Regions from separate parts of the Enterococcus massiliensis genome, predicted to be linked through region 1. Evidence: predicted binding sites of a transcription regulator. Region 1 holds the regulator's gene; the other holds the start of a gene.
What was found. Region 1 encodes LexA, which represses DNA repair genes until DNA is damaged. Its sites were predicted from a motif close to CNAACANNTGTTNG; they were not measured.
Positions count from the first base shown of each region.

Region 2: a site for LexA is predicted at 1,513-1,526, ahead of BN1875_RS11525 (Y-family DNA polymerase). Genes of this name have one in related genera too.

Region 1 covers NZ_CVRN01000007.1:1,144,412-1,152,016, reverse strand. Annotated here, with positions in the region: gene tkt (transketolase) at 1-1,140, opposite strand, end outside; gene BN1875_RS12780 (DUF896 family protein) at 1,222-1,464, opposite strand; gene lexA (transcriptional repressor LexA) at 1,593-2,222, shown strand; gene BN1875_RS12770 (hypothetical protein) at 2,344-2,559, shown strand; gene BN1875_RS12765 (adenine phosphoribosyltransferase) at 2,634-3,146, opposite strand; gene recJ (single-stranded-DNA-specific exonuclease RecJ) at 3,159-5,459, opposite strand; gene BN1875_RS12755 (LapA family protein) at 5,684-6,049, opposite strand; gene BN1875_RS12750 (SDR family NAD(P)-dependent oxidoreductase) at 6,059-6,844, opposite strand; gene rnz (ribonuclease Z) at 6,860-7,605, opposite strand, start outside.
Region 2 covers NZ_CVRN01000007.1:872,731-880,335, reverse strand. Annotated here, with positions in the region: gene BN1875_RS11530 (baeRF6 domain-containing protein) at 243-1,364, opposite strand; gene BN1875_RS11525 (Y-family DNA polymerase) at 1,551-2,882, shown strand; gene BN1875_RS11520 (hypothetical protein) at 2,879-3,235, shown strand; gene BN1875_RS11515 (DUF7916 family protein) at 3,280-4,209, opposite strand; tRNA gene BN1875_RS11510 (tRNA-Arg) at 4,359-4,432, opposite strand; gene BN1875_RS11505 (GNAT family N-acetyltransferase) at 4,531-5,712, opposite strand; gene BN1875_RS11500 (DUF3284 domain-containing protein) at 5,754-6,167, opposite strand; gene BN1875_RS11495 (DUF3188 domain-containing protein) at 6,164-6,358, opposite strand; gene BN1875_RS11490 (hypothetical protein) at 6,375-6,596, opposite strand; gene BN1875_RS11485 (PTS sugar transporter subunit IIC) at 6,714-7,605, opposite strand, start outside.

The DNA of each region.
Region 1 (7,605 bases):
ATCTGCGGAACCGCCCCATAAACTTGGTACAGCTTGGGAAAGGGCTTGAATCATTTCTTTGCTTGATACACGACTCGCTTGACTTGTTCCTTCCTCATAAACAGGCAATCCTTCTGCCCAGTTTTCAGGAAGCTCACCAGCAAAGGCTTGTTTAAATTGTGCAGCTAATTCTGGATACGCTTTTTCATATGCAGCAAATTGTTGGTTCCACTCTGCTTCTGCTTTTGCACCACGCACTTCAATCGTTTCTTTGAAGCGATCAGCTGCTTCTTCAGGAACAGTGAAATCTGGGTATTCCCAACCATAAACCGCCTTAGCAGCCTTGATGCCATCTTCGCCGATTGGTGCGCCATGTACAGAAGAAGTTCCTTCTTTTGGTGCACCATAACCAATCACCGTTTTAACTTCAATCAATGTTGGTTTATCTGTTTCTGCTTTCGCTTCTTCGATAGCTTTAGAAATTGCTTCTAAATCATTGCCGTCTTTCACTAAAAGATGTTGCCAACCATAGGCTTCAAATCGTTGGCCAACATTTTCAGTGAATGCTTTTGACGTAGGACCATCAAGAGAAATATCATTCGAATCGTATAAAACGATTAATTTCCCTAATTTCATGTGTCCAGCCATGGAACTTGCTTCTTGAGAAACGCCTTCCATCAAGTCTCCATCTCCACAAAGAGCAAAAGTGTAATGGTCCATGATAGCAAATTTATCACGATTATAGGTCGCAGCTAAATGAGCTTCCGCCATTGCCATACCAACTGACATAGCAATTCCTTGACCTAGAGGCCCTGTTGTTGCTTCCACACCGTCTGTATGGTTGACTTCTGGATGTCCGGGTGTTTTACTGTCCCATTGACGGAATCCCTTCAAATCATCAATCGTTACATTGTAGCCTGCACAATGGAGTAAGCTATAGAGCAATGCAGAACCATGCCCTGCTGACAATACAAAACGATCCCGGTCTACCCAATTTCTAGATGTTTTTGGATTAATTTTTAAATGTTTGGTCCAAAGAGCGTACGCCATTGGTGCTGCTCCCATCGGTAACCCCGGATGTCCAGAATTCGCTTTTTGGACGGCTTCAATACTCAACGTCCGCAGGGTATTGACTCCTAACTCATCAACTTTATCAAACAATTTTATTTCCTCCTATTTAGGTTTTTTTTACCTTTATTGATACTCTCATTGTAAAGGATTACACATCAAATTGCAATTCCTTTATGAACGATCATGCAGACCATTCTTTTTTTGAATTTCTTTTAATTTTTCCGGTGTAACATCATTACCTTCGGGATCGATTACTTTCATCCCCTCAATATGATGCCGCATACCCGAACGAAATGACTCTAAATATTCTTCTCTTAAAAGAATTTGTTCCTTCTCTTCTTCAGCTGTCAGCACACCTGTTTTCTTTTTTCGTGCCAACACATTGATACGCGCTAATTTTTCTTTAGACAGCACTGGATTACCTCCTTTTTTACTCTCTTATCTTATAAAAAATCAGTCAAAAACACAACCACAATAAAAGCGAACGTTTGTTTGATTTATTGGTATGGCTATGGTACACTAAATTTAGAAAATGAAAGAGGGTGCATGATGTGGCGAAACGCACAGAAAGTCGACAAATCGAAGTGTTAAAATTCATTCATGCCCGTGTAACTGAAAAAGGCTATCCCCCAACCGTTCGCGAAATTGGCGAAGCTGTCAACCTGTCCTCGACCTCAACAGTGCACGGACATTTATCTAGATTAGAAAAAAAAGGGTTGATTCTGCGAGATCCAACAAAACCTCGCGCAATTGAGCTTACTCCCTTAGGTTTAGAAAAAATCGGCGTTCAGCCTGATACTATTCCTCTTTTAGGCGTTGTTACCGCCGGTGAACCGATTTTAGCGGTAGAAGAAGCTTCAGACTTTTTTCCACTGCCACCTAATCTTGCCAATGATTCCGGCAGCTTGTTCATGCTGACGATTCGCGGTGAAAGTATGATGAATATCGGCATACTTGATGGTGACCAGGTAATTGTACGCAAACAAGCCATTGCAAACAATGGAGACGTCGTAATCGCTATGACAGATGAAAATGAAGCGACCTGTAAACGATTTTTCAAAGAAAAAGACCACATTCGTCTTCAACCGGAAAATGATTTTATGGAACCAATCATTTTACCAAATGTAACAATTTTAGGCTTAGTCGTCGGCTTGTACCGTTCTCTAATATAATCACTGAAGAAATCTTCAAGGTAATTATGAAGATTTCTATTTTTTTCTTTACAAACCGAACAAACATTCGTATAATAAAGACACAAACATTTGTTCGTATTATTAAACGAGGTGAGAGAAAATGAAAGGTATTCGAAATATTGCTTTGATTATCTTAGGTTTACTGATGGGATTTGTTGCTAACAATTTTGGGATTGAAATGACACTGTTAGTTTTTGCCCCTTTGTTCTTATTATGGTTCACCTTCTGGGATGATAAAAAATTCCGTCAATCTGAACGTCAACGCCACTACCACTATTCTACACACAATAATTCTGAATTTTATCATTATGAATAAATCTGTTTCAGCACACTCGATTGGGTGTGCTGATTTCAAAAAAAGGCGAGAATCCGCAAAGATTCTCGTCTTTTTTAATATTCCATTAAGGTCAACATATCGTACCCAGTGATTTTATCTCGTCCGTGAAGCTCCATCAATTCGATCAAAAAGGCACAGCCAACAACAACGCCGCCCAATTTTTCTACTAAATCAATTGTTGCTTTGATTGTTCCGCCGGTCGCCAACAAATCATCACAAATCAATACCCGTTGCCCTGGCAGAATGGCATCTTCATGAAGAGTCAGTGTATCCGTACCATATTCAAGATCATAAGACACTTCAATCGTTTTACGAGGCAGCTTGCCTTTTTTGCGGACTGGAGCAAATCCAACACCTAATTCGTATGCTACCGGACAGCCAACGATAAATCCTCGTGCTTCTGGACCTACCACCATGTCGATCCTTTTTTCTTTTGCATAGTCCACGATTTGTTTTGTCGCTTCCCGATATGCATCCCCATTTGCCATTAAGGGAGAAATATCCCGAAAGATAATTCCTTTTGATGGGTAATCAGGGATACTTGCAATATAATCTTTTAAATCCATTCGCGTTTCCTCCTACGCTGTCAGCCAAGCCTTCAATGTTGTTAAATCACTCAGCAGCAGAAATTCTTCTGTTTTTATTTTTTTCAATCGTTTCTGATACACCTTGCTTATCGCAAGATCTTTTTTCTCTGGGGTCATCGTTTTTTTCAAAACGCCGTCGTTTATTGTAACAAATTCTAAATCAAAAAACACCTGAATCATGAAAATTAATAATTTTTCGGGGATTTTTAAATAATCTGCTACTGCCGGCAACTTATAACGTACATCTACTTGTTCCTGTGTATTGATAAATTTAAAGAGTCGAGCATATTGTTCTCGTGTTCCAATGCCGTCAAGATAGGCTTCATCTTGAGCGGAACAGATAAAGAGAACGCGTTTGATTTCACTAAGCTGTACGATTTCTTTGATAGTGTCCGCATCGGTCGGACAATCAATGATGACTAACTGTTGATATTCGATACCACGAATTTTGAGCTGAAAATCTGTTAGCTCTGTGAAATGATATTTTTCTCCACTGAGATAAGAATTTAATGGTTCGGGAATTTTTTTACCAAAATGGATACATAATGATTTTGTGGTATCACTTAGTTGATGCTGTGTTTTTTTCGCCCGGTAATCAAATAATTGCAGCCCGTTACTGGCAAAATCTTCTAGCATCAACTGAGGCTTGCGGTTGCCGTTCCATTGATTGATCGACAACTGCCCTACAGCATCGAATGTTTCTTGAAACTCTTGAATTTGTTTTCCAAAACCGAAACCGATAACATCTAAACCCGGCTGTTCATCAAAGGTCAACGTCATTTTCAGATGATCACCGGCTGTCCCAATTGCTTTTTTATTTTGAGCGTGTACATCTTGAAATAAAAATCGCGGAATGGGGTTATCTGTTCCAAAAGGTGCCAAGCGATTCAAGGTATCGATAAATTTGAGGGAGACATCAGCTAATGTCAGTCGATCATCAATTGTCAGAGAACTTCCCTTCGAAAGATCAATTTCTTTTTGCCGAATGTATTGATTGATTTTTTCTTGCAAAGGAGCAAGGTTCTCCGATGCCAAAGTCAAACCGACAGCGGCGTGGTGACCGCCAAAATTAACAAACATTTCCCGCATGCCATCCAGCATCTGAAATAAATTCAAGGCATCACTGCTGCGACCGGATCCTTTGGCTTGTCCATTCTCTTTGATGGTTAGAATAATTGTTGGTCGTCCGGTTTTTTTAAGTATTTTCCCTGCGACAATTCCTAATACCCCTTCATGCCAACCAGAATGGGCAATTACATGGACCTCGTTTTGAGAATCAACCAACTGTAACGCTTCTTGCGTAATAGTTTCTACAAGTCCTTTTCGTTGTTCGTTAATGTCGTCAAGATTTTTTGCAAGCTGCTTAGCTTCATCCTCATCAAAAGTCGAAAGCAGTTGTACTGCCGGATTGGCATCTCCTAAACGACCAATCGCATTTAATCGGGGACCAATTGAAAAACCAACCGTGGTTTCAGTTATTTCTGAAGATTTTACTCCACTGACTGTCAACAATTCTCGTAAACCAAGCCGCTCGGACTCTTTCATTGCTTGTAAACCTAAAGAAACCAACGCACGATTTTCATCTGTCAAGGATACCATGTCAGCAATCGTTCCAATTGCTGCTAAATCCAAAAATTCCAGTGGTACTTCATCCAGTAATGCCGTTGCAACTTTAAAGGCCACTCCAACACCGGCTAAATCTTTGAAAGGATACGCACCATTAGGATGACGTGGATGAATGATTGCAAAAGCGTTTGGCAGTTCTTGAGGCAATTCGTGATGGTCTGTGACAATTACATCTACCTTTTGCGAATTGGCATAAGCAATCGCCTCATGTCCAGAAACCCCGTTATCAACTGTAACAATCAGCTGCACACCGGCGTCAATCTGTTGCTGATACACTGCTAAATTTGGACCATAGCCATCTGTAAAGCGATTCGGCAAATAGTAGGCTACATCAGCGCCCAAGAGCTCCAATGTTTCCTTCATAATCGTTGTACTAGTGATGCCATCCGCATCATAGTCCCCATAAACTAAAATTCGTTCCCCGTTGACGATTGCATCTTGAATCCGTTCTACAGCCTTTTCCATTTCATAAAGTAAAAAAGGATCATAAAGGTCCTGAATAGATGGCTGTAAAAATCCTGCTAATTTTTCGGGGGTCTGAATTCCTCGATTCCACAATATATCACCAATCAAGGGACTTAAATCATACTTATCTAATTCTTCTTTAAACGCTGTCGAAACCTCTTGTTCAACAGGCAAATTCCATTGATAGTTTGAGTTTCTCACGTAATCACTCCCAACCAAATAATTATAGCAAAGCTTTTCTTAAATGAAAAGAAGACAGATATCTTTTCCTTCTTTATAATAAATTGAATACTCAAAAAAGAGCCTGAAAACAAAAAAACGAACAATAGCGAATTCTTCGCTCCAATCCGTACTCGTCCTAAAAGTCCGACGTTTTGGAACTTCTTCTATCTATTGTTCGAATTATTTTCTTATAATCTATTTGTTTATTCCTCAGGCTCATCAATCGCTTTTTCAGGAACTGCTTCTGTAGCATCCATTTGCTGATTTTGCCAGATTCGCTTTTCTTTTGCTACTTCTGCCTGTACTTTTTCTTGAAAATTTTCTTGGTAATCCGTTAATTGTTTGCTTAATTCTTTGATGGTTTTTCGTTGTTGCCATAGCGTACTGGTGGAAGTAAGAAAAAGAATTATCGCACCTAAAATCGTCGAACCAAGAATCACCAAAATTAACGGTGCCTCGATTTTTCCAAAGCCAAAATTAATTGCCACCGGCATTGTATTAAATACGGCAAACAAAACAACGATCAAAACCAAAATAAAGCCTAAAATTGCCCGCCATTGATTTTTCATCTATTTCCCTCACTTTTGGTTAAAAATCCCGCCTGCTAAATAATCACCAATGGTCGGGAACAACGTATAAAATCGAGCTGCCACTTCCATGATGCGAGGCCGATTGATTTCTCGTACTGGTCTTTCCATGCTACGGACAATTGTTGCCGCTAATTTTTGAGGATCTAAAACAAAGGCATCGACCGTCGCAAGATAATCCCCTGAAGGATCTGCTTTGTCAAAAAATTCAGTTCGAATTGGTCCAGGATTAACAGTTGTTACATGAATATTAGAAGGTTTCAACTCCAGACGCAAAGCGTTAGAGAATCCCAACACTGCATATTTCGTTGCTGAATAAACCGCGGATTTGGGCGTTGCCATTTTTCCAGCCATCGAGGCGATATTGATAATATGCCCCTTCTTTTCTTCCAACATTTCTAAAAGGATCTTTTGTGTCAAAAACATCATACCTAACACATTGACTTCGAACATATTTCTTGCCTGTTCTAGATCAAAATCGGCAAAGTTATCAAAAAAACCAAAGCCAGCGTTATTAACCAAGACATCTACTGTTCCGATTTCAGCAACTTTTTCTAAAAAGCTCTCGATACTTTCAGGATTGCTGACATCAAGCTGAAAAGCATAGGCGGGTTTCCCGCTTAATTCGCTACAGTTGTCTTTGACTTTACCAATCAAATTGATTCGACGGGCGCAGGTGATTACAATAGCGCCTTTTTTTGCTGCTTCATAACAAATTTGTTCTCCTAGTCCGGCAGAGCTGCCGGTAACTAAAACGATTTTATCTTCTAAATCCATTGTATCGCTCCTTCCTTATTTCTCACAAAAAGGAATTTCAATCACATCAAAATCCTTCACAATTTTTGTATTCGGAAAAATTTCCTGTGCTTCAGCTTCTAAGCCCAACACATCTTTGCCTAAATAACGCGCACTGATATGGGTCAACAACAACTGCTTGACTTGTGCATTCTTTGCTACTTCCGCTGCTTGATGCGTTGTAGAATGAAAATAGGCCTTTGCCATCTGTGCTTCATTTTTATTAAAGGTGCTTTCGTGAACCAGCACATCTGCATTTTGTGCAAGTGCCACTGCATTTTGCGTTTTTCGGGTATCTCCTAAAATCGTTACGACTCGCCCTTTTTTCACAGTTCCAACGAAATCCTTGCCACTGATTTTTCGTCCATCAGGTAAAGTCACTGTCATGCCTTTTTTTAATTGTCCATAAATTGGTCCTGGTGCAATTCCTAGCTCTTGCAACGCAGCAACCTGCAATTCACCATCATGGTCAGCTTCAACGATTCGAAAACCATAGCTGGTAATTCCATGCTCTAATTTGTGGCAATAGACCTGAAATTGCTGGTCTTTGAAAAGTAGACCTTCAATTTCAATCTCAATATATTTTATTGGGTAGCTCAAACGAGTTTGGGAAGTTTTCAACGCAGTTTGGATAAAATTTTTAATGCCTTTGGGTCCATAAATTTCAAGGGCTTCATTGCCCCCTTGAAATGAACGGCTACTGATCAGTCCTGGCAATCCAAAGATATGATCCCCATGAAGAT
Region 2 (7,605 bases), 270 kb from region 1:
ATGTTTTAAAATGAAACAAGCTTACCATAAATTACCGTAACAAATACTACATAAAGTATTGTACCACACTAATTTGTTTCTGGCTAATCTTTTTAGCAAATTATGAATTATTTAATAACTTTTTCAGTCTCAGCGAATGAAATTTTATTAATAAATCTACTAATTAAAAAATAACTACCTGCTTCCCACAAAGAAAAGCAGGCAAGAGATCAGTCTTTCTTGAAAAATGAAGGATTCAGCAATCAATAGCGCAAAATCGCAACGAGACTTTTTTCATCCGGTGCATCTTTTTGATCAAGAATAAATACTTGTCCGCCGTTTTTCACCACTTCATCTGCCATCGTATTCAATACTTGGCGCCGATCATATTCCGTATCGACATCTTCTCCAAATCCATCTACCAGATTGGCTGTTGCGATGAAAAGATGAGAGATACGCCCTTCTGTAGCTGCTAACTTGATATCGACTAATTGATCGATAAATTTTCGATCCATCAATTTTTGATATTCAGCCATTTCCTTTTTCGCCAATGCTTCTGTCAGCTGCTCTGCGCCATTCTTGATTTCTTGAATAGAAAGTTGTGCAGGAGAAGCCGACACAGCCGCATCACTGCAATAATAAGGGGTTTTCGCATATTTTTTGAACATCGTTTGATTTTCCGGCAACGCATAAAGATAAAGCGGGTAATTTTCTTCATTGTTAAATTCATCTTTAAAGAAAGTATCAACTGCTTGATAATAATTTACCCAGTCAATTTCTACTTCTTCATCTTTTGCATTTACGCCATGATAAGCAACGCCTTCTTTGGAGCCATTCCGACTGCCTTGAGAGCTGTAATTCAAGCTTCCACCAGTCAATTCATCGCCAAGTGCCGTGGGAACATCCACAGGTGCCCCTTCTGGCAGTTCCACTTCTTTAACAATTTTATTGTCAACAAAATACAGCTTAATGGAATCACGATTCAATCCCAGTAAATAATAAGTATAATTAAATTGAGCATTTTTGATGATAGCTAAAATGTAAGGAAGATTGCCTACATAGTATTGATCATCAACTGAAATACTCAAACGATGGATATAACAGTCACTTTCGGTAAGAATGATTGCCACACTGGTCGTGCCGCTACGCCAAAAGGATTGATCCGCCAATAACGCATCTACATTTTTTTGGAACACCGTCCAATCTTTTTCAGGATATTTTTTATCAAACCGTTTTTTTGCTTCTTTCGCAAAGTTTTTCAACTTGATTTGATCCTTTTCTACGTTTTGATGCCCCACGTGAGTATTCAGCATAATGGTGACAAAGGGTCCCTCTACGCCTTCTGATGTTAATTGTGACAATAATTTCTTCCCAATTTTTGTCATGTAACGATCCCTCCTTGGATAGCTTTAAATTCTACAATAAAAGTGTAACACGCTTACAACTATTCATAAAGAAAAACGATTTACACCATTTTCTGACTATCTTTCTTTCAAAAAAATCAAACTTTACCTTTTGTTCGCTTTACAAAAGCAAACGTACGTTCGTATAATTAAGAAGAGGTGAAGCACATGAGAACCATCGATTACACACAAGAACCCGTTCGCGATATTTTGTTTATCGATGTTAAAAGTTTTTACGCCACCGTCGAATGTGCCATGCGGGGATGGGATCCCCTAAAAACTATGTTGGTAGTGATGAGTAGCGAAGACAACACCGGCAACAGCTTGATTTTAGCATCTTCTCCCGAAGCAAAAAGAATTTTAGGCATCACTAATGTCACACGAGCGGATAATTTGCCCAATCATCCAGACTTAAAAAAAGTGCCACCGCGAATGAGTCTATACATCCAAGAAAACAAAAAATTCAACGCCCTTTTCCGCCGCTATGTGGCAGATGAGGATTTGCTGATTTATTCCATTGATGAATCGATTCTGGATGTCACCCATTCCCTCACACTATTTATTCCTGATGATTCCTTGACTCGACAAGAAAAGAGACAAAAATTAGCAGAAAGAATTCAGGAAGAAGCCAGGACTGAACTCGGTTTGATTTTTTCAGTAGGCATCGGTGATAATCCCCTATTAGCTAAGCTGGCTCTTGACAATGAATCAAAACACAATGCCAATTTTATCGCTCAATGGTGCTACGAAGACGTCGAAAAAAAAGTTTGGTCTATTCCGGAGATTACGGATTTTTGGGGGATCGGTAATCGCATGAAAAAGCGCTTGTATCAATTAGGAATCGATACGATCTATCAATTAGCGCATACAGACCCCGATTTTTTGCATTGCCATTTCGGTATTCTAGGAGAACAATTGTATTACCACGCCAACGGAGTCGATCGAACGTTACTTTCTGAACCGTCCCCGATAACTAAAGACAAATCCTATGGGAACAGTCAAGTATTGCCAAGAGATTATTTTAAACCGCAAGAAATCGAAATCGTGGTCAAGGAAATGGCTGAACAAGTAGCTGCCCGCTTGCGGCGTCACCATTGCTTGACCCAATGTGTTTCCTTGTACATTGGTACTTCGCGAGGAGCCAACGAAAATGGTTTCTCCCATCAAATGAAAATCACCGCTACTGACAGCACGAAAAAGTTAATTCATTATTGCCTACAAATTTTTCGCACTTACTATTCTGGACAGGTGGTTCGCCATGTCGGAGTCAGCTATTCAAACTTATTATTTACTGCCGACAAACAACTTGATTTGTTTGAACTTCCCGAACAAAGTATCGCAAATGAACGCTTGGATCAAATTATTGATAAAATCCGTGAAAAATATGGATTTTCAGCGATCGTCTATGCTACTAGCAAATTAGACGGCGCAAGAAGTATTGCCCGTAGCCACCTGATTGGCGGACACGCTGGCGGAGCAGGAGGTTTAGATGGCCTATGAGTTTACATGAATACCACGATCGCAAGAAATTAAAATGGCAAGGCTTTTATTTGTCTGAACACACCAATCAGCTTGCCCAGGAAAAAAAAGAACGTTCTTTTATCTGGCCGGCAAAAGAAGTCATGACAAAAAATGAGATTGATCATGTTTTATATGAAGCCAGACTCAAAGGAAGAATGATTGCAATTCAAAAAGAAGAAATCAACGAGGAAGGATTGTACTCCGCGGATATTATTGGAAAAATACAAGGATATGATGAATTAGGCATCTACTTAGCAGATCAGAAAATTGATTACGATGAAATTCGTCATGTCGCTTTTCATCAGCAAAAAAAGTGGAGTGACCTGACGTAGATATAGAAAAAGAATCGTCCCTGACAGTGGGACGATTCTTTTTTCTATCGATTGATTGAACGGGCAACTCGATTGATCGTATGACGCATCCCCCGAATAGCTACCGACATTTCAAAAATATTTTCAGTGGGTGCCATGCCACCATACCCAGCATCACCGATATGTTGAATATCCACCCCGCAGGTTTTATTGATGATCGCCATTTGTCGTAACGTTTCCGGACGTGCGCTTTCCTGACTGGTTCCGATTGCAGTCATCGTTAACAGATTACGCGCTTTCGCAAAACGAACCGCTTCCACAAGGTCTTGTTCTAAAAAGCCTTGGATTGTACCAACAGAAGGTAAAAGTAAGATATCTGCCCCGGCTTCGGCATAAGCCTCAATCGCTTCTTTGGAGACCACTGGTTCATCTGCACCAGCACTGTGCATCTTACCAGCAATAACTAAACCGGAAAAGTTTGCTTTCGCAATTTTTACTGCCTTAGCAATCTCCGCATTGGTCACACCAGTTCCCGGATTTCCAGTGAAGCAAATAAAATCAAGCCCCAATTCTTCTGCTTTTTGAATTGTTTCTTTTGATGCTGCTCGACCTTGGCTGATTGAGATTTTTTCACTCAGCATATCCGTTGTATCGGCGATTGGTTCAAGATTGATTCCCACTGGTCGACCAATCAATTCCTTCAAACGAGGAATCGGATTTACAATCGTTCCATCCGGTTGTAGGGCTTCTTCTCCCTGCCCTGGCATCCCGGCAATATACGGATGAAAACAGTCAAAAGCATTCAATAAAAGCAAGTCTGCACCAAATGCTGCCGCTACTTCGGCGTTAGTGATATCATCTGCTTGCGGTTGTGAAACAACCACATTCTCCGCCAAAAGTACTCGACCTTCACTTGCCTTGATCGATTGTTTTAATTCCTGAGCATCCATTAATGCCACTTCGCTATAATTTGCGCTGATTAGGCGTTTTACCATGATTTTTTCTCCTCTACTCATTAAATTTATTTGATTTCTAGTCATTTCTATGCTAAAAAATCGTGCATTACCAAGTTGATACTGGTACTAAAGAAGACACCTCCACAAAAAAGAAAGCCTTGAAAAAACAAGGCTTTCTGAAGGGGCAACGTCCTTGACTGGAATTGAACCAGCGACCTGTCGCTTAGGAGGCGACTGCTCTATCCTACTGAGCTACAAGGACAAGTCACTTCATTTTAGCCTTATCTTTTCTTCTATGCAAGCTACTTTCAACTTTTTGTGTGTTTCATTTGTCATCTTTTACAAAATGAAGATAAGTGCTTAAAAATAATCCTCTAAAATCGGTTTTTGCGAAGGCAAAATCTCTTGAACAGCAGACAGTGCCTGCGCATCTCCAGAAATCAGTCCATGAAACGCCAACCTCTCCGCAGATTGGTATCCCATAAATAATTGGGTGAAGTGCTGAATCGATGTTGTTATTCGTGGCAAGGAAGTCGTCGCCGTTTTGGTGACTGTCGTTTGTCGCTTCTCAAGACTCACTTCATATATTCCATCGTTCCAAGGTGCATAGGTATCCCCTTGAATTTCAATAGCAAAATCTGTTGTTAGATTTTTTAAAAATGGATAATCCACCAAAAAGTCAGCGACATTTACAACTCGTGCCATCATTTCAGGACGAACACTGACTTTCTCAATCGGTGCATTGGCTAAAAATTGTTGGTTGTCGCCGCCAAATCCTTCTTCATAAAAAATCGTCTGCACTGAGCCGTTATGAGAGGCAATCAATCGGTTTAATCCCCGATAGGCTTCCCCAGTCAGGTAAGACCATTCATAGGCGACAAATTTTCCGCCCTCCACTTGATAGATAAGATAGCCTTCCACTTCATTTTGAGTATTTTTATAAAGAGCATAGGTAAAATCTTTTCGTAATGGAAATTTGAAGGTCAACCACCAATCGGCGCGAAGAACGCCTCCACGATGATGCTTGGGAATTTGTTGATACACTTCTTTAATCGCTTCTTTTGCATCCTCCCAGGAAACCCGCTCCACATGCCCAGATACTTTTTTGCTATCTGGCCATTGAGCCGCAGGTACTTCATAGGCAATTCGCTCGAATGTCAATTCGTACCCATATCGACGATAAAATGGATAGGAAAATGGTGCCAGATAGGATAAAACCACACCGCGATCGTTGCAGTCTTGCAAGAGTTGCTTCATGATTCGATCAATCCGTCCTTGACTGCGGTATTCAGGATAAGAAGCCACAAAGCCGATACCCGCCATCTTATACTGCTGTCCAAAAAAGTCAACCGTGAAAGGTGTTGCCATTACTTGACTTGCTAAAGCACCACGATCATCAAAGGAACCATAATTCCAGGAATTTTTCGTCAGCATATCAAAGCGCTTGAGATTTCGTTCTGAAAGCTCCCATTGAAATGCATATGCAACTAAAGCCAGCATCTCTTTTGTATAAAGGGTGCCCATTTCTTTTACATCTGTCATACTCTGTCCTCCAAATAAAAAAGGCGTCGACCGACCCCTTTTTAATATGATTCTTCAATCATTTCCAGCATTTTTTTGAATTGGCGCCGTTTAAAGAACATCAAGATTGTTCCCAGCAGCATATCGTTTAACCGCTGAAGAATGCCAAAAGATTCCATCGTCTCTGTATATTCCACTTTACAGGATTTATCATCTAATTGATCTACTTGATAACGAGCAACAAATTCATTTCGTGTCGTAGATGTTTTAAATTGATAGGATTGATTTTCAACGACTTCTTCAATCTTGATTTTTGCACGACTGGACTGAGAAAATTCTTTCACATATTCAAAATCTTTTAGTTGTTTTCTCGTCAAGCTTTTACCGGTTGCTTTTCTGACATCAAACAGAACCGAATCCATCACCTTATCATAAAAGAAACTGGCAGGGATATTTAATGTTTTAACGACTTTCATCCTTGTTTACCCCCGTTTTGTCCTTCTGATTTTTTCTTCCCTTTGAAAAAAATATACGCTCCCAGGGCGACTAAAGCCACGCCTGTTGCTAAACTAAGAACATCTAGCTGCATATTGCCCGGCTTCATGCTGAATAAGATAATCAAAAAACCGATACTGCATAAAAACAAACCATTTCTTTCCATCTTCAATCATCCTATCTCTTAATTAAACTGCTACTGATTGGAAATAAAGTACTGTGCCCCAAGGCTGTGCTTTGATCAATTCTTTGGCTTTTTTAGCCGCTGCTTCTTGATCTTCTCCGGTTGTTTCAAAAAACATCTTAATTCCTTGTTTTTCCTTAAAAGTAAAAGAAAGTCCATCCTCATTGTAACCTTCCAAAAGTTCTTTGATTGCGTCTTGTTGCATTGCGCTTGCGATACTAATCATTGTGCATTCCTCCTATATAAATCTATTCTCCCACAAAACCTATCTATTTTTCAAGTAAAAGAAAGAACTGCTCCCACCTCGTTGGAAGCGACAGCAGTTCTTCGGATAAACCGTTGATTATTCTCCAGCAGCTACATCGATCTTGTTTGCAGAGATAACGAATGGTGCCCAGATGAAGAAGGTAACGATCATACATACCAATGTAACGATCGGTGCTCTCCAGTCTGCCCCTGTTGCCAAGAATGAAAGAAGTAGTGGCGGAACAACCCAGGTTACTTGTTGTGAAACCGGTGCAACTAAACCAAAGTATGTTGCTAACCAACCGATTGTTGTTGCGACAACTGGTGCAACCAAGAATGGAATAAACATGATTGCATTCAATACGATTGGTAAACCAAACATAACTGGTTCATTGATGTTGAACAAGCCAGGTCCAATTGACAGTTTAGCAACTGTCAAGTAGTCTGCACGTTTTGAGAAGAGCAAGATAGCGATCAGCAATGTGATCGTACCACCAGATCCACCAAACCATGCAAAAGCATCAAAGGACCCACGTACCCACATGTACGCCTTGCCGTCTTCGATTGCTTCTAAAACTCCGGCCGTACCAGTTTTACCATTGTATCCTTTTTGGAAAACGTCAATATTTACTAATTGTGCTTGGCCCCAAATACCTTCTAAAACGGGTGCCAAAACGTTAGGTCCATGAATACCGAAGAACCAGAAAAGTTGAACGAATACGGTAACGATCAATACAGCTCCGATACCTTGAGAAAGCCCCAAGAATGGTTCAGCGATATATTTTTGTACCAAGTCGATGATCAATTGACCATCTGTTAATTTACCAACGACAAAGTTGATGATTGCAACAACATACAATGCCAATGTTGCAGGAACGATTGCTGCAAAGGCTTTGGATACTGCTGGTGGTACAGAATCAGGCATTTTGATTGTGATATCAGCCAACATTAATTTACAGAAAATAATTACTGAAATAGCTCCCATGATC